One region of the Streptomyces sp. NPDC057854 genome, then DNA from elsewhere that is predicted to be linked to it. Evidence: riboswitches for the same ligand, from Rfam matches in the RefSeq annotation. Region 1 holds a riboswitch; each other region holds the start of a gene.

Region 1 (4,828 bases):
CGGCGGGCTTCGGGGCGCCCTTCGCGATCATCTCCAGGAGGTGGAAGAGCGCGGTGGGGGCGTTGCCGATGGCGACGACGGAGCCTTCGAGGCGGTCCCGCCACAGTTCGAGGGCGGCGGCGGAGCGGGTGGTGCCGAGCTCGGCGGCGAGGCCGGGGACGGCGGGGTCGGCGAGCGCGCACAGCACCTCGTTGTCGGCGGGCAGCCGCTTGCGGGTGACGCCGGAGGCGACCATCTGCGCGTCGCAGAGGATGGGGGCGCCGGCCTGCAGGGCGGCGCGGGCGCGGGTGACGACGCCGGGGGAGTACGCGAGGTCCCGCACGAGGTCGGTCATGCCGCAGGCGTGGATCATGCGGACGGCGACGGTGGCGACGTCGGCGGGCAGCGCGCCGAGGTCGGCCTCGGCGCGGATCGTGGCGAAGGAGCGGCGGTAGATCTCGGCGCCGTCTTTCTCGTACTCGTACATCCTCAGTGCTCCATCGGTTTCGTGCGGGCCGCCGCCACGGCTGCGGCCAGGGCGGTGCGGGGGACGGGCGCGCCGTCCAGCAGATAGGTGCCGGTGTCCCGGGCGGTGACCTCGACCCAGGTGCCGTGCGGGTGTCCGCAGCGGCGCTCGCAGCCGGAGTAGTGCACGGGCAGCGGTCCGGCGGGGGCGCGGGCGGCGTCGGCGCGGACGTCGGCGAGGGACTTGGCGCAGCCGGGCAGGCCGGTGCAGGCGGTGACGCCGGTGCCGGGGGCGGCGGGGTCGGTGAGCAGGCCGAGGGCGGCGAGGGCGGGGAGCCGGCCGGCGGTGGGGCCGACGGCGACCGCGCCGCGCCAGGGCGTCAGCCGGATCTCGGCCGCGCCGTCGGCGAGCGCCCGCAGTTGCCCGGCGGTGAGCCGGCCGAGGGGGGCGAGGACGTGCACGGCGTGGTCGCCGAGCGGGCCGGGTGCGGGCGGGGGTCCGGCCGGCCGGGCGGGAGAGGGTACGGGCTCCGCGGTGATCGCCGCGCGGCGCAGGGCGCCGGCCCAGTCCGGGAGGTGCCCGGGCGGGAGTTCGCGGGGGCGCCAGGCGCCGGTGGCGGCGGTGTCGGCGGCGTCGAGGAAGGCGAGGGCGCAGGCGAGCGCGGCGGGCGCGGCGGCTTCGGCGCCGGGCAGCCGGAAGGCGCCGGAGCCGGTGTCGAGGACGACGGTGCCGTCGGGTGCTGCGATCAAGGTCACATCGCCGCCGAGTCCGGCGACGTCGCCGCGGCCGTCGTCGAGGACGAAGAGGAAGCGGCCGGAGAGGGCCGCCGCGCGGGGTGCGGCGCAGAGCGCGGCGTCGAGGGCGCGGGCCCACAACTGCACGTCGGCGTGGCCGAGTCCGTCGAGTCCGGCGGCGGGGGAGGCGACGATGTTCCGGACCCGCTCGTGGGTGGGGGAGGGCAGCAGGCCCGCGTCGCCGAGGAGGGCGGCGAGCCGGGCGCCGCAGTCGTCGCGCAGGCCGCGCAGCTCGGCGTTGCCGCGTGAGGTGACGGAGACGGCGCCGTCGCCCAGGGTCTCGGCCGCGTCCGCCAGCGCCAGGGCCTGACGATGCGTCAGGCGGCCTGCGGGGAGGCGGAGTCGGGCGAGGTGCCCGTCGGCGGCGGCGTGCAGCCGGAGCGCCCCGGGGCACGCGTCGCCTCGGTCCCGTATGCGGGGTTCGCCCGGTTCGGCCGGGCGGGGCGGGGTCGGCGGCATGGCGGCGAGCATACCCACGGGGAACCGGACGGCCACCGAGTGTGATCCGGCCGACTCTCCGGCGCCCTCCGGCGCGCCGACGGCACGCTCTACTATGCAGATCGGCATGGGGTCCCAGGACCCCGGGGAGGAAGCCCGGTGAGAATCCGGCGCGGTCCCGCCACTGTGAGCCCGTACCCCACGGGTGAGCCAGGAACTCCCGCCGTCCATCGACCACCCGGGGCGCGGACAACCCCGAGGAAGGGCCTGAGCCTCGCCATGCTCCTGCTGCTGTCGCACTCCGACACCGACCTGCTCAGCGCCCGTGCGGCCGGCGGTCCGGTGGAGTACCGCTTCGCCAACCCGTCCCGGCTCCCGCTCGCCGACCTCCCCGCGCTCCTCGACGGCGCCGAGCTGGTCGTCGTCCGCCTCCTCGGCGGCGTCCGCTCCTGGCAGGAGGGCCTCGACGCGGTCCTCGCCACCGGGAAGCCGGTCGTCGTCCTCAGCGGCGAACAGGCCCCCGACGCCCAGCTGATGGCGGCCTCCACGGTGCCGGTCGGCGTCGCCACCGAGGCGCACGCCTACCTCGCCCACGGCGGCCCCGCCAACCTGGAGCAGCTGGCCCGCTTCCTCTCCGACACCGTCCTGCTCACCGGCCACGGCTTCGAGGCCCCGGCGCCCGCCCCCACCTGGGGCCCGCTGGAGCGGACCGCGCGCCCCGGCGACGGCCCGACGATCGCCGTGCTCTACTACCGCGCCCACCACATGAGCGGGAACACCGCCTTCGTCGGCGCCCTCTGCGACGCGATCGAGGACGCCGGCGGCCGGGCGCTGCCGTTGTACGTGGCGTCGCTGCGGGCGCCCGAGGAGGAGCTGCTGGCGGAGCTGCGCCGCGCCGACGCGATCGTCACCACCGTCCTGGCCGCCGGCGGCACCAAGCCGGCCGCCGCGCAGGCGGGCGGGGACGAGGAGGCGTGGGACGCGGGGGCGCTCGCCGCGCTCGACGTGCCGGTGCTCCAGGCGCTCTGCCTGACCGGTTCGCGCGCCGCCTGGGACGAGAACGACGAGGGCCTGTCGCCGCTGGACGCGGCGAGCCAGGTCGCCGTCCCCGAGTTCGACGGCCGTCTCATCACCGTGCCGTTCTCGTTCAAGGAGATCGACGCCGACGGCCTGCCCGCCTACGTCGCCGACCCGGAGCGCGCCGCCCGCGTCGCCGGCATCGCGGTCCGGCACGCGCGGCTGCGGCACATCCCGAACGCCGAGAAGAAGCTGGCGCTGGTCCTCTCCGCGTACCCGACGAAGCACTCCCGCATCGGCAACGCCGTCGGCCTGGACACTCCGGCCTCCGCCGTCGCCCTGCTGCGCCGGTTGATCGCCGAGGGGTACGACTTCGGGCCGGCCGAGGAGCTGCCGGGCCTGGTGTCCGGCGACGGCGACGAGCTGATCCGCGCCCTCATCGAGGCCGGCGGCCACGACCAGGACTGGCTCACCGAGGAGCAGCTGGCGCGCAACCCGGTCCGCATCCCGGCCGCCGACTACCGGCGCTGGTACGCCGGGCTGCCGGCCGAGCTGCGCGAGCAGGTGGAGGAGCACTGGGGTCCGGCGCCCGGCGAGATGTTCCTGGACCGGTCGCGGAACCCGGAGGGCGACATCGTCCTGGCGGCGCTGCGGCGCGGGAACCTGCTGATCCTCATCCAGCCGCCGCGCGGCTTCGGCGAGAACCCGATCGCGATCTACCACGACCCGGACCTGCCGCCGTCGCACCACTACCTGGCCGCCTACCGCTGGATCGCGGCCCGCGCGGAGGACGGCGGCTTCGGCGCCGACGCGATGGTCCACCTGGGCAAGCACGGCAACCTGGAGTGGCTGCCCGGCAAGAACGCCGGCCTGTCCGCCGCCTGCGGCCCGGACGCGGCTCTCGGCGACCTGCCGCTCGTCTACCCGTTCCTGGTCAACGACCCGGGCGAGGGCACCCAGGCCAAGCGCCGGGCGCACGCCACGCTCGTCGACCACCTGGTGCCGCCGATGGCCCGCGCCGACTCGTACGGCGACATCGCGCGCCTGGAGCAGCTGCTCGACGAGTACGCGCAGATCTCCTCGATGGACCCGGCGAAGCTCCCGGCGATCCGCGCGCAGATCTGGACCCTCATCCAGGCCGCCAAGCTCGACCACGACCTCGGTCTCCAGGAGCGCCCGGAGGACGACGGCTTCGACGACTTCCTGCTGCACGTCGACGGCTGGCTGTGCGAGGTGAAGGACGCGCAGATCCGTGACGGCCTGCACGTCCTCGGCGGCGCGCCGACCGGCCCGGAGCGGGTCAACCTGGTGCTGTCCATCCTCCGCGCCCGGCAGATCTGGGGCGGTACGCAGGCGCTGCCCGGTCTGCGGGAGGCGCTGGGCCTGGACGAGTCGGCGGCCACCCGGACCACCGCCGACGAGGCGGAGGCGAAGGCCCGCGAGCTGGTCGAGGCGATGGAGGCCGCGGACTGGGACGCGGACGCGGTCGCGACGGTGGCGGCGGGGCACGGCCCCGAGGTCGCCGCGGTCCTCCGGTTCGCCTGCGACCAGGTCGTGCCGCGGCTGGCGGCCACCACCGACGAGCTGACGCACGCGGTGCACGCCCTGAACGGCGGCTTCGTGCCGGCCGGCCCGTCCGGCTCGCCGCTGCGGGGCCTGGTCAACGTGCTGCCGACGGGCCGGAACTTCTACTCGGTCGACCCGAAGGCCGTGCCGTCGCGGCTCGCCTGGGAGACCGGGCAGGCGCTCGCCGACTCGCTGCTGGAGCGCTACCGCACCGACAACGGTGCGTGGCCGACCTCCGTCGGCCTCTCCCTGTGGGGGACGAGCGCGATGCGGACCGCCGGCGACGACGTCGCCGAGGCGCTGGCGCTGCTGGGCGTCCGGCCGCTGTGGGACGAGGCGTCGCGCCGGGTGAAGGGCCTGGAGCCGATCCCGCTCGCCGAGCTGGGCCGCCCGCGCGTCGACGTGACGCTGCGCATCTCGGGCTTCTTCCGGGACGCGTTCCCGCACGTCATCGGCCTCCTCGACGACGCCGTCCGGCTGGTCGCGGGGCTCGACGAGCCCGCGGCGGACAACTACGTGCGGGCGCACGCCCAGGCCGACCTCGCCGAGCACGGCGACGAGCGCCGCG
Region 2 (4,828 bases), on a different contig from region 1:
GCCGACGGCCATCGAGAGGGTGGTGGTCTTGCCCGCTCCGTTCGGCCCCACGAGCCCGTAGAAGGATCCGGGCCGGACGGTGATCCGCACCCGGTCCGCGGCCGTGTGGTCGCCGAACACCTTGTGCAGGCCGTCGAGGCGGAGAGCGGGCACCTCCGCCGCGGGGGCCGGGGAGGCGGCGGAGGCCGTGGCGTCCGCGTCCGTCGTGGTCCTGTGCTGCTGCCGAGTGACGTCGTCCACCGCGTTCCTTCTCGTGCTCCGGCCGGCGAGCGCGCTCGGGCCGCCGTTCGGTCTCCGGGCGCGTGACCATGGTCGGGGGGCCGGGCCTCCCGCGTCGAGGGGCGCGAGGGAAAGAAGTGACGGCGGTGACCGCCCCTCCGGCAGGGACGGCGCTCGACGGGCCCGCCGGGGCCGATCCCCGTGCCCTCGTACCGGACGCGACGCACCGGTGCGCGGCCCCGCCCTCGCGCCGATAATTGCGCCATCATGCACCCATGCGACGAGCACGCACCGGGAGATGCCTGTGAAGATGCTGATCAACGTGCCCGAGACCGTCGTGGCCGACGGGCTGCGGGGGCTCGCCGCCGCGCATCCCGAACTGACCGTGGACGTGGAGCGGCGGGTGGTGGTGCGCAGGGACGCGCCGGTGGCGGGGAAGGTGGCGCTGGTGTCGGGCGGCGGGTCCGGGCACGAGCCGCTGCACGCCGGGTTCGTGGGGCCGGGGATGCTGGACGCGGCCTGTCCCGGGGAGGTGTTCACCTCGCCGGTGCCGGACCAGATGGTGCGGGCCGCCGCGGCGGTGGACAGCGGCGCGGGGGTGCTGTTCGTGGTGAAGAACTACACCGGGGACGTGCTGAACTTCGAGATGGCCGCCGAACTCGCCGAGGACGAGGGGATCCAGGTGGCCCGGGTCCTCGTCGACGACGACGTGGCGGTGACCGACAGCCTGTACACGGCGGGGCGGCGCGGGACCGGGGCGACGCTCTTCGTGGAGAAGCTGGCCGGGGCGGCGGCCGAGGAGGGCGCGCCGCTGGAGCGGGTGGAGGCGCTGGCCCGGCAGGTGGTCGCGCGGTCACGGTCGTTCGGGGTCGCGCTGAGCGCGTGCAGCACGCCCGCGAAGGGCGGTCCGACGTTCGATCTGCCGCCGGGCGAGCTGGAGTTGGGCGTCGGCATCCATGGCGAGCCGGGGCGGGAGCGGCGCGGGATGATGACGGCGGGGGAGATCGCCGAGGTCGCCGTCGAGGCCGTACTGGACGATCTGCGGCCCTCGGATCCGGTGCTGCTGCTGGTGAACGGGATGGGCGGCACGCCGCTCCTGGAGCTGTACGGCTTCAACGCGGAGGTGCGGCGGGTGCTGGACGCGCGCCGGGTGCCGGTGGCGCGGACGCTGGTCGGGAACTACGTCACCTCCCTGGACATGGCCGGCTGCTCGGTGACGCTGTGCGCGGCGGACGAGGAGCTGCTGCGGCTGTGGGACGCGCCGGTGGCGACCGCCGCGCTGCGCTGGGGCCGGTGAGCGGGCCATGACGGAGACGGCGGAGACGTACGGGGCCGGGGTCGTGGTGCGGTGGATGGGCGCGGTCGCGGCGGCGGTGGAACGGGAGGCCGGGCGGCTGACCGAGCTGGACGCGGCGATCGGCGACGCGGACCACGGGGCCAATCTGAAGCGCGGGTTCGCCGCCGTGGCGGCGGCGCTGGCGAAGGAGCCGCCCGCGACGCCGGGCGCGGTCCTGGTGGCCGCCGGGCGGGAGCTGATCTCCACGGTCGGCGGGGCGTCCGGGCCGCTGTACGGGACGCTGCTGCGGCGGGCGGGCAAGGCGCTCGGCGACGCGGAGGAGGTCACCCGGGCCGGGCTCGCGGACGCGCTGGGCGCCGGGGTCGCGGCGGTCGGGCAGCTCGGCGGGGCCGTACCGGGCGACAAGACGATGCTGGACGCGCTGGTTCCGGCGGTGGCGGCGCTGCCCGGGTCCTTCGCCGCGGCGCGGGCCGCCGCCGAGGAGGGCGCGCGGGCGACCGTCCCGCTGCGGGCGCGCAAGGGCCGGGCCAGCTATCTCGGCGAGCGGTCGGTCGGGCACCAGGACCCGGGGGCGACGTCGGCGGCGCTGCTGTTCGCGGCGCTGGCGGAGGTGACGGCCGGATGAGCGGAGGCAGGGTCGGAATCGTGCTGGTCTCGCACAGCGCGGCCGTCGCCGCGGCGGTGGCGGAGCTCGCGCGGGGCCTGGCCGGCGGCGGCGACCTGGCGCCGGTCGCGGCGGCTGGCGGCACCCCGGACGGGGGGCTCGGCACGAGCGCGGAGCTGATCGCCGCGGCGGCGGAGGGCGTCGACGCGGGGGCCGGGGTGGCCGTCCTGGTCGACCTGGGGAGCGCGGTCCTCACGGTGAAGGCGCTGCTCGCGGAGGGCGACGAACTCCCGGAGGGGACCCGGCTCGTGGACGCGCCGTTCGTGGAGGGCGCGGTGGCCGCCGTGGTGACGGCGAGCGCGGGCGGCGACCTCGACGCGGTGGCGGCGGCGGCCTCGGAGGCGTACGCCTACCGCAAGGTCTGACACCGCAAGGTCTGACACCGCAGGGTCCGACGCGGGTCCGAGGGGTGCCCCGGCCGGGTTCCACGCCGCCGGGGCGCCCCTCGTCGTCCGAGCAGCAGCAACGCACTGGGACGGGGTCCACGCTAGTGCGGGGGTCTGACAACGCGCCCTCTCCCGCCCCGGCCGGCGCCCCGCGGCGGAGCGTGGGTGACCGATGCCGCATTGTGATGAGGCAGGTCAACCCACTACTGTCGCAGGGCCTTGGTGTTCGGGAAACCGGTGCAGTACCGGTGCGGCCCTCGCCACTGTGATCGGGAGGTCCGGCTCCATCCCCCAGGGGAAGCCACTGCTCCGCCGCGGGAGACCGTCGTGGGGTGGGAAGGCGGAGTCGGGCGGCACTACCGTCAGCCAGGAGACCGGCCAGGGCGCGTTGTCCATCCACGAGGTGCTGGAGAGGGTCTCCCGATCATGCATATCGCCGAGGGGTATCTGCCCCCCGTCCACGCCGCCGCCTGGGGCGTCGCGGCGGCTCCGTTCGTCGTCCACGGCGTCCGCGCGCTCACCCGCGAGGTGCGCGCCCACCCCGAGTCCACCCTGCTGCTGGGCGCGTCCGGCGCCTTCACCTTCGTCCTGTCCGCGCTCAAACTGCCGTCGGTGACCGGCAGTTGCTCCCATCCGACGGGTACGGGCCTGGGTGCCATCCTGTTCCGGCCGCCGATCATGGCGGTGCTCGGCACGATCACGCTGCTGTTCCAGGCGCTGCTGCTCGCGCACGGCGGACTGACGACGCTGGGCGCCAACGTCTTCTCGATGGCGATCGTCGGCCCCTGGGCGGGATACGGGACGTACGCGCTGCTGAAGCGGTCCGGGGCGCCGCTGATGGCGGCCGTGTTCTGCGGCGCGTTCGTCGCCGACCTCTCCACGTACTGCGTGACCAGCGTCCAGCTGGCGCTCGCCTTCCCCGACCCGGGCAGCGGGGTGGCGGGTTCGCTCGCCAAGTTCGGCGGCATCTTCGCGCTGACGCAGATCCCGCTCGCCGTGAGCGAGGGGCTGCTGACCGTCCTGGTGATGCGGCTGCTCACCCAGTCCAGCAAGGGCGACCTGCTGCGGCTCGGGGTGCTCGGCCGGCCGGAGGAGAAGCGACGCGAGGGGGCGGCGGCGTGATGAGCCGGAACGCGAAGATCAACACGCTGCTGCTCGCGCTGGTGGCGGCGCTGGCGGTGCTGCCGCTGGCGCTCGGCCTCGGCGACCACAAGGAGGAGCCGTTCGCCGGCGCCGACGCGGAGGCGGAGACGGCGATCACCAAGATCGAGCCGGACTACGAGCCGTGGTTCAGCCCGCTGTACGAGCCGCCGTCCGGTGAGATCGAGTCGGCGCTGTTCGCGCTCCAGGCGGCGCTGGGCGCCGGTGTCCTCGCGTACTACTTCGGGCTGCGGCGCGGTCGGCGGCAGGGCGAGGAGCGGGCGGCGGCCCGGGGCGAGGGCGGCGCGCCGGGCGCGGACGCCGGCGCGGACGCGGACCGGGGCGCGTAGCCGCGGATGCTGCCGATCGACGCGGCGGCGCACAGCAGTCGCTGGCGCCGCCGCCATCCTGTGGAGAAGGCCGTCCTCGGTTTCGGTCTGACGCTGTGCGCGGTGTGCCTGCCGCCGTGGCCGGGCGCGGTCCTGGTCGCCGCGGCGGCGCTCGCGGTGCTGCTCGGTCCGGCCGGGGTGCCGGGCCGGCAGCTGTGGCGGGCCTTCCGGATCCCGCTGGGCTTCTGCGTCACGGGCGCGGTGCCGCTGCTGTTCGCGGTGGGCGGTGCCGGAGGGTTCGTGGCCTGGGCGCCGGACGGGCCGGTCCGCGCCGGTGAACTGCTGCTGCGGACGGCCTCGGCCTCGCTGGGGGTGCTGCTGTTCGCCTTCACCACGCCGGTGTCGGACGTGCTGCCGCGGCTGGTGCGGGCCGGGGTGCCGGCGCCGGTGGTGGACGTGGCCCTGGTGATGTACCGGATCGTGTTCCTGCTGCTGGACGCGCAGGCGAAGGTGCGGCAGGCGCAGGCGGCGCGGCTCGGGGCGACGACCCGGGGCGCGGTGTGGCGGTCGCTGGCCGGGCTCGGCGCGACGTCGTTCGTCCGCGCCTTCGACCGGGCGCAGCGGCTCCAGACCGGTCTGGCCGGGCGGGGGTACGACGGGACGCTGCGGGTCCTGCTGCCCGAGGCGCCCGTCTCCCGTCCGTTCCTCGCGGCGACGGGCGGTCTCCTCGCGGGGCTCGTCGCCCTCACCCTCGTCCTGGAAAGGTTCCTGCCGTGACGTCTCCCACCCCGGT
Region 3 (4,828 bases), on a different contig from region 1:
TAGGTGTCCAGCAGGGTCAGGTAGAACTGGACGTGCACGGCCTCCTCGAAGAGCTGGCGGGAGAGGTAGAGCCGCGCCTCGGGGGAGTTGATGTGCTTGTAGAGCGTCAGCACCAGGTTGTTCGCCACGATCGAGTCGCCGGTCGCGAAGAACGCGACGAGCCGGCCGATCATGTGCTGCTCGCCGGGGGTGAGCTTGGCGAGGTCGGCGACGTCCGAGTGGAGGTCGACCTCCTCGACGGTCCAGGTGTTCTTGATGGCGTCCCGGTAGCGCTCGTAGAAGTCCGGGTAGCGCATCGGGCGGAGCGTCAGCTCGAAGCCCGGGTCGAGGAGGTTGTTCGTACGGGTGGTCACTGGCATGCCTCGCAGGACTCGGGGTTTTCGAGGGAGCAGGCGACGGCGTCCGCGTCGGGGGCCGCCTGCTGGACGGGGATCGGGGTGGCGGCGGACGCCGACGCGGCGCGGGCGATCCGGGTCGCCGGGCGGGAGCGCAGGTAGTACGTCGTCTTCAGGCCCTGCTTCCAGGCGTACGCGTACATCGACGACAGCTTGCCGATGGTCGGCGTCTCCATGAACAGGTTCAGGGACTGCGACTGGTCCAGGAACGGGGTGCGGGCCGCCGCCATGTCGATGAGGCCGCGCTGCGGGATCTCCCAGGCCGTGCGGTACAGCTCGCGCACCTCGGCCGGCACCCAGCCGAAGCCCTGCACCGAGCCGTTGGCCTCGCGCAGCGCCTCCCGGGTCTGCGCGTCCCACACGCCGAGCCGCTTCAGCTCGTCCACCAGGTACGTGTTGACCTGCAGGAACTCGCCGGACAGCGTCTCGCGCTTGAACAGGTTGGAGACCTGCGGCTCGATGCACTCGTACACGCCGGCGATCGACGCGATGGTCGCCGTCGGCGCGATGGCGAGCAGCAGGCTGTTGCGCATGCCGACGGCGGCGATCCGCTCGCGCAGCGCCGCCCAGCGCTCCGGCCAGTTCAGCTCGACGTCGTAGTGGTCGGGGTGGAGCACGCCCCGCGCGGTGCGGGTCCGCTCCCAGGCCGGCAGCGGGCCGTTGCGCTCGGCGAGGTCGGCGGACGCCTCGTACGCGGCGAGCATGATCCGCTCGGCGATCCTCGTGGACAGTGCCTTCGCCTCGGCGGAGTCGAAGGGCAGCCGCAGCTTGAAGAAGACGTCCTGGAGGCCCATCGCGCCGAGGCCCACGGGGCGCCACTTCGCGTTGGAGTTCCCGGCCTGCTCGGTCGGGTAGAAGTTGATGTCGACGACCCGGTCGAGGAAGGTGACGGCGGTGCGGACCGTGTCGTCCAGGCGGGCCCAGTCGATGCCCCCGATCTCGGGGTGGACGAAGGCGCCGAGGTTGATCGAGCCGAGGTTGCAGACGGCCGTCTCGCCGTCGTTGGTGACCTCGATGATCTCGGTGCAGAGGTTGGAGGAGTGGACGACGGTGCCGGGCTCGGCGGTCTGGTTGGCGGTGCGGTTGGAGGCGTCCTTGAAGGTCATCCAGCCGTTGCCGGTCTGGGCGAGGGTCCGCATCATCCGGCCGTACAGGTCGCGGGCCGGGATGGTCCGGCGGGCCAGGCCCTTCGCCTCGGCGGCGCGGTAGGCGGCGTCGAACTCCTCGCCCCACAGGTCGACCAGCTCGGGCACGTCGGCGGGGGAGAAGAGCGACCACTCGGCGTCCGCGTTCACCCGGCGCATGAACTCGTCCGGGATCCAGTGGGCGAGGTTCAGGTTGTGGGTGCGGCGGGCGTCCTCGCCGGTGTTGTCGCGGAGCTCCAGGAACTCCTCGATGTCGGCGTGCCAGGTCTCCAGGTAGACGGCGGCGGCGCCCTTGCGCCGGCCGCCCTGGTTGACGGCGGCGACCGAGGCGTCCAGCGTCTTCAGGAAGGGCACGATGCCGTTGGAGTGCCCGTTGGTGCCGCGGATCAGCGAACCGCGCGAGCGGATGCGGGAGTACGACAGGCCGATGCCGCCGGCGTGCTTCGACAGGCGCGCGACCTGGTGGTAGCGGTCGTAGATGGAGTCCAGCTCGTCCTGCGGGGAGTCCAGCAGGTAGCAGGAGGACATCTGCGGGTGGCGGGTGCCGGAGTTGAAGAGCGTGGGGGAGGACGGCAGGTAGTCCAGCCGGCTCATCAGCCCGTACAGCGCCGCGACCTCGTCCAGGGCGCGGTCCGAGTCGTCCTCGGCGAGGCCGGCGGCGACCCGGAGCATGAAGTGCTGCGGGGTCTCGATGACCTTGCGGGTGAGCGGGTGGCGCAGCAGGTAGCGGGAGTACAGCGTCCGCAGGCCGAAGTAGCCGAAGCGGTCGTCGGCGGCCGGGTCGATCAGCGCGTCCATCCGCGCGGCGTGCCGGGCGACGAGGGCGGCGGTGCGGTCGGCGATCAGGCCCTCGCGGTGGCCGGTGGCGACCGAGGCGGAGAAGGAGACGGCGCCCTGTCCGGCGGCCTCCTCGGCGATGGTGAGGGTGAGCAGGCGGGCGGCGAGCCGGGAGTAGGCGGGGTCCTCGGAGATGAGTCCGGCGGCGGCCTCGGTGGCCAGTTCGCGCAGCTCCGCCTCGTCCGATCCGGCGTGCCGGCCGCGCAGCGCGGCGGCGGCGACCCGGCCGGGGTCGGTGTCGGTGAGGTCGGCGGTGAGGTCGGTCAGGGTCCGCAGCAATACGGTTCCGGGGCCGTCGCTCTCGCTCGTGGCGGCCTCGGTGGCTGACGGACCCGCAGGCGCGATGGTCACGTGGGGGCTCTCCCTCGCTCGGCCCGGGGCAGCGGCGGGGGAGGGCGGGCGTGCGCACGCGCGGAAGCGCCCGCGTCCACCGGCCCATTCCGCGAGGCCCGGACGTCGTCGGCGCCCGGAACGGTCGGACCGGGCGCACCGCGCGCAGGTGCTCGGACTCGCCCGTGCGGAAGTGAGGAAAGCGCACGAAGCACACCGTTGCGGGACAGTTCCGGATTCGCACCGGATTCCCCTGCGTCGACAGCGAGCACGAGCATACATGTGGGGGGCGCCGATCGCGGCACCCCCCACATGTTGTGTCGCCGGACGTCGGTGCGGTCAGAGGTCCAGGGCGAGGACGAGCAGCGGCGACAGCTCCGGAACGGGGCTCCAGTCCCGTTCGGGGAGCCGGGTGAAGCCGACCCGCTCGTAGATCCGGTGGGCCTCCGCCATCCGGTCCTGGGTGGAGAGCAGCATCCGGGTGCAGCCGTCGAGGGCCCGGGCCCGTTCGACGCAGGCCCGGACGAGCGCCTCGCCGACGCCCCGGCCGCGCGCGGCGCGGGCGACGGCCAGGAGCCGGAATTCGGCCTCGCCGGGCCCGGCGACGTCCGCGTACGCGCCACCGCCGGCGGTGAAGGTCACCCCGCCGAGCAGCCGGCCGTCGGCGTCGACGGCGACCAGCACCTCCGCCTCGGCGACCCGCCGGGCCACGTCCTTCATCACCGGCAGATAGGGGTCGTCCTCGCCGAAGGTGAGGTGTCCGTCGTCGAGGTAGGCACGGGCGGTGATCTCGCCGAGTTCCTCGTACTCCTCGGGCCGTACGGCCCTGATCGTGAAGTCCATGGCGGGCAGTCTGCCCGCAGGAACGGGCGAGGACCCGGGGTTTTCCGCCCCCGGGCCCTCGCCACCGTCCGCGTACCGCCGGATCAGTGGGTGCCGGCCCCCACCTTCGGGAGCTCGGTGCTGACCCCGGCGTCGCCGGCGTCGGCCGTGTAGTCCGACGGGGAGGTCTCGTCGACGCCCTGGGGGGCCTTGAGGGCCCGGAGGACGAAGGTGAGGACGACCGTGACGACGAGGTTGAGGACGAAGGCGGTGAGGCCGATGTAGCCGATCTCGCCGATGCCGGGGATCTCGGCGGAGGAGCCGCCGAAGTGCTTCTGGGTCGGGCTGGCGACGCCGTACGCGGCGGCGGTGCCGTAGACCATGCCGACGGCCCAGCCGGCGAGCAGCGCCCAGCGGTGGAACCAGTTGGTGAACAGACCGCCGACGAGGGCCGGGAAGGTCTGGAGGATCCAGATGCCGCCGAGGAGCTGGAAGTTGATGGCGACCGTCTTGTCCATGGTGAGGACGAAGGCGAGCGCGCCGACCTTCACCAGCAGCGAGACCACCTTGGAGACCTTGGTCTCCTGCTCGGGGGTGGCGTCCTTCTTGATGAAGTCCTTGTAGATGTTGCGGGTGAAGAGGTTGGCCGCGGCGATCGACATGATCGCGGCGGGGACGAGCGCGCCGATGCCGATGGCGGCGAACGCGACGCCCGCGAACCAGTCGGGGAACATGTTCTCGAAGAGCTGCGGGATGGCGAGCTGGCCGTTGCTCACCTTGATGCCGGCGGCGATCGCCATGAAGCCGAGCAGCGCGAGCAGGCCCAGCATCAGCGAGTACAGCGGCAGGATCGTGGTGTTGCGGCGGATGACCTCGCGGCTCTTCGACGACAGGGTCGCCGTGATCGAGTGCGGGTACATGAAGAGCGCGAGCGCCGAGCCGAGCGCGAGCGTCGCGTACGTCCACTGGCTCGCCTCGCCCGGCACCAGGGAGCCGCGCGGCTTGTCGGTGGCCGGGTTGACCGTCGCGTACGCCTCGCCGGCCTTGGCGAAGATCTCGTCGAAGCCGCCGAGCTTGATCGGGATGTAGATGATCGCCACGGCGATGACGAGGTAGATCAGGGTGTCCTTGACGAACGCGATGAGCGCGGGGGCGCGCAGGCCCGAGGAGTACGTGTACGCGGCGAGCACGCCGAAGGCGATCAGCAGCGGCAGGTCCTTGATGAACCAGTGGGTGGTCTCGCCGCCGCCGACGCCCATCACGTCCAGGACGGCCTGGATGCCGACGAGCTGGAGCGCG

The links. A riboswitch is a leader RNA that binds a small molecule or an ion and turns the genes downstream of it on or off. The one in region 1 is predicted to bind cobalamin.
Region 2: another riboswitch for cobalamin. It lies ahead of ACFVQZ_RS03890 (energy-coupling factor ABC transporter permease); the one in region 1 lies ahead of cobN (cobaltochelatase subunit CobN).
Region 3: another riboswitch for cobalamin. It lies ahead of ACFVQZ_RS19805 (ribonucleoside-diphosphate reductase subunit alpha); the one in region 1 lies ahead of cobN (cobaltochelatase subunit CobN).

Annotation. Positions count from the first base shown of each region.
Region 1 covers NZ_JBHVMF010000017.1:111,866-116,693, forward strand. Annotated here, with positions in the region: gene ACFVQZ_RS24110 (precorrin-8X methylmutase) at 1-466, opposite strand, end outside; gene ACFVQZ_RS24115 (cobalamin biosynthesis protein CobG) at 469-1,710, opposite strand; cobalamin riboswitch at 1,790-1,916, shown strand; gene cobN (cobaltochelatase subunit CobN) at 1,957-4,828, shown strand, end outside.
Region 2 covers NZ_JBHVMF010000001.1:812,953-817,780, forward strand. Annotated here, with positions in the region: gene ACFVQZ_RS03870 (ABC transporter ATP-binding protein) at 1-240, opposite strand, end outside; gene dhaK (dihydroxyacetone kinase subunit DhaK) at 524-1,516, shown strand; gene dhaL (dihydroxyacetone kinase subunit DhaL) at 1,524-2,141, shown strand; gene ACFVQZ_RS03885 (PTS fructose transporter subunit IIA) at 2,138-2,545, shown strand; cobalamin riboswitch at 2,742-2,964, shown strand; gene ACFVQZ_RS03890 (energy-coupling factor ABC transporter permease) at 2,993-3,688, shown strand; gene ACFVQZ_RS03895 (energy-coupling factor ABC transporter substrate-binding protein) at 3,688-4,056, shown strand; gene cbiQ (cobalt ECF transporter T component CbiQ) at 4,063-4,812, shown strand; gene ACFVQZ_RS03905 (energy-coupling factor ABC transporter ATP-binding protein) at 4,809-4,828, shown strand, end outside.
Region 3 covers NZ_JBHVMF010000013.1:36,963-41,790, forward strand. Annotated here, with positions in the region: gene ACFVQZ_RS19800 (ribonucleotide-diphosphate reductase subunit beta) at 1-359, opposite strand, end outside; gene ACFVQZ_RS19805 (ribonucleoside-diphosphate reductase subunit alpha) at 350-2,728, opposite strand; cobalamin riboswitch at 2,854-2,992, opposite strand; gene ACFVQZ_RS19810 (GNAT family N-acetyltransferase) at 3,047-3,550, opposite strand; gene mctP (monocarboxylate uptake permease MctP) at 3,634-4,828, opposite strand, start outside.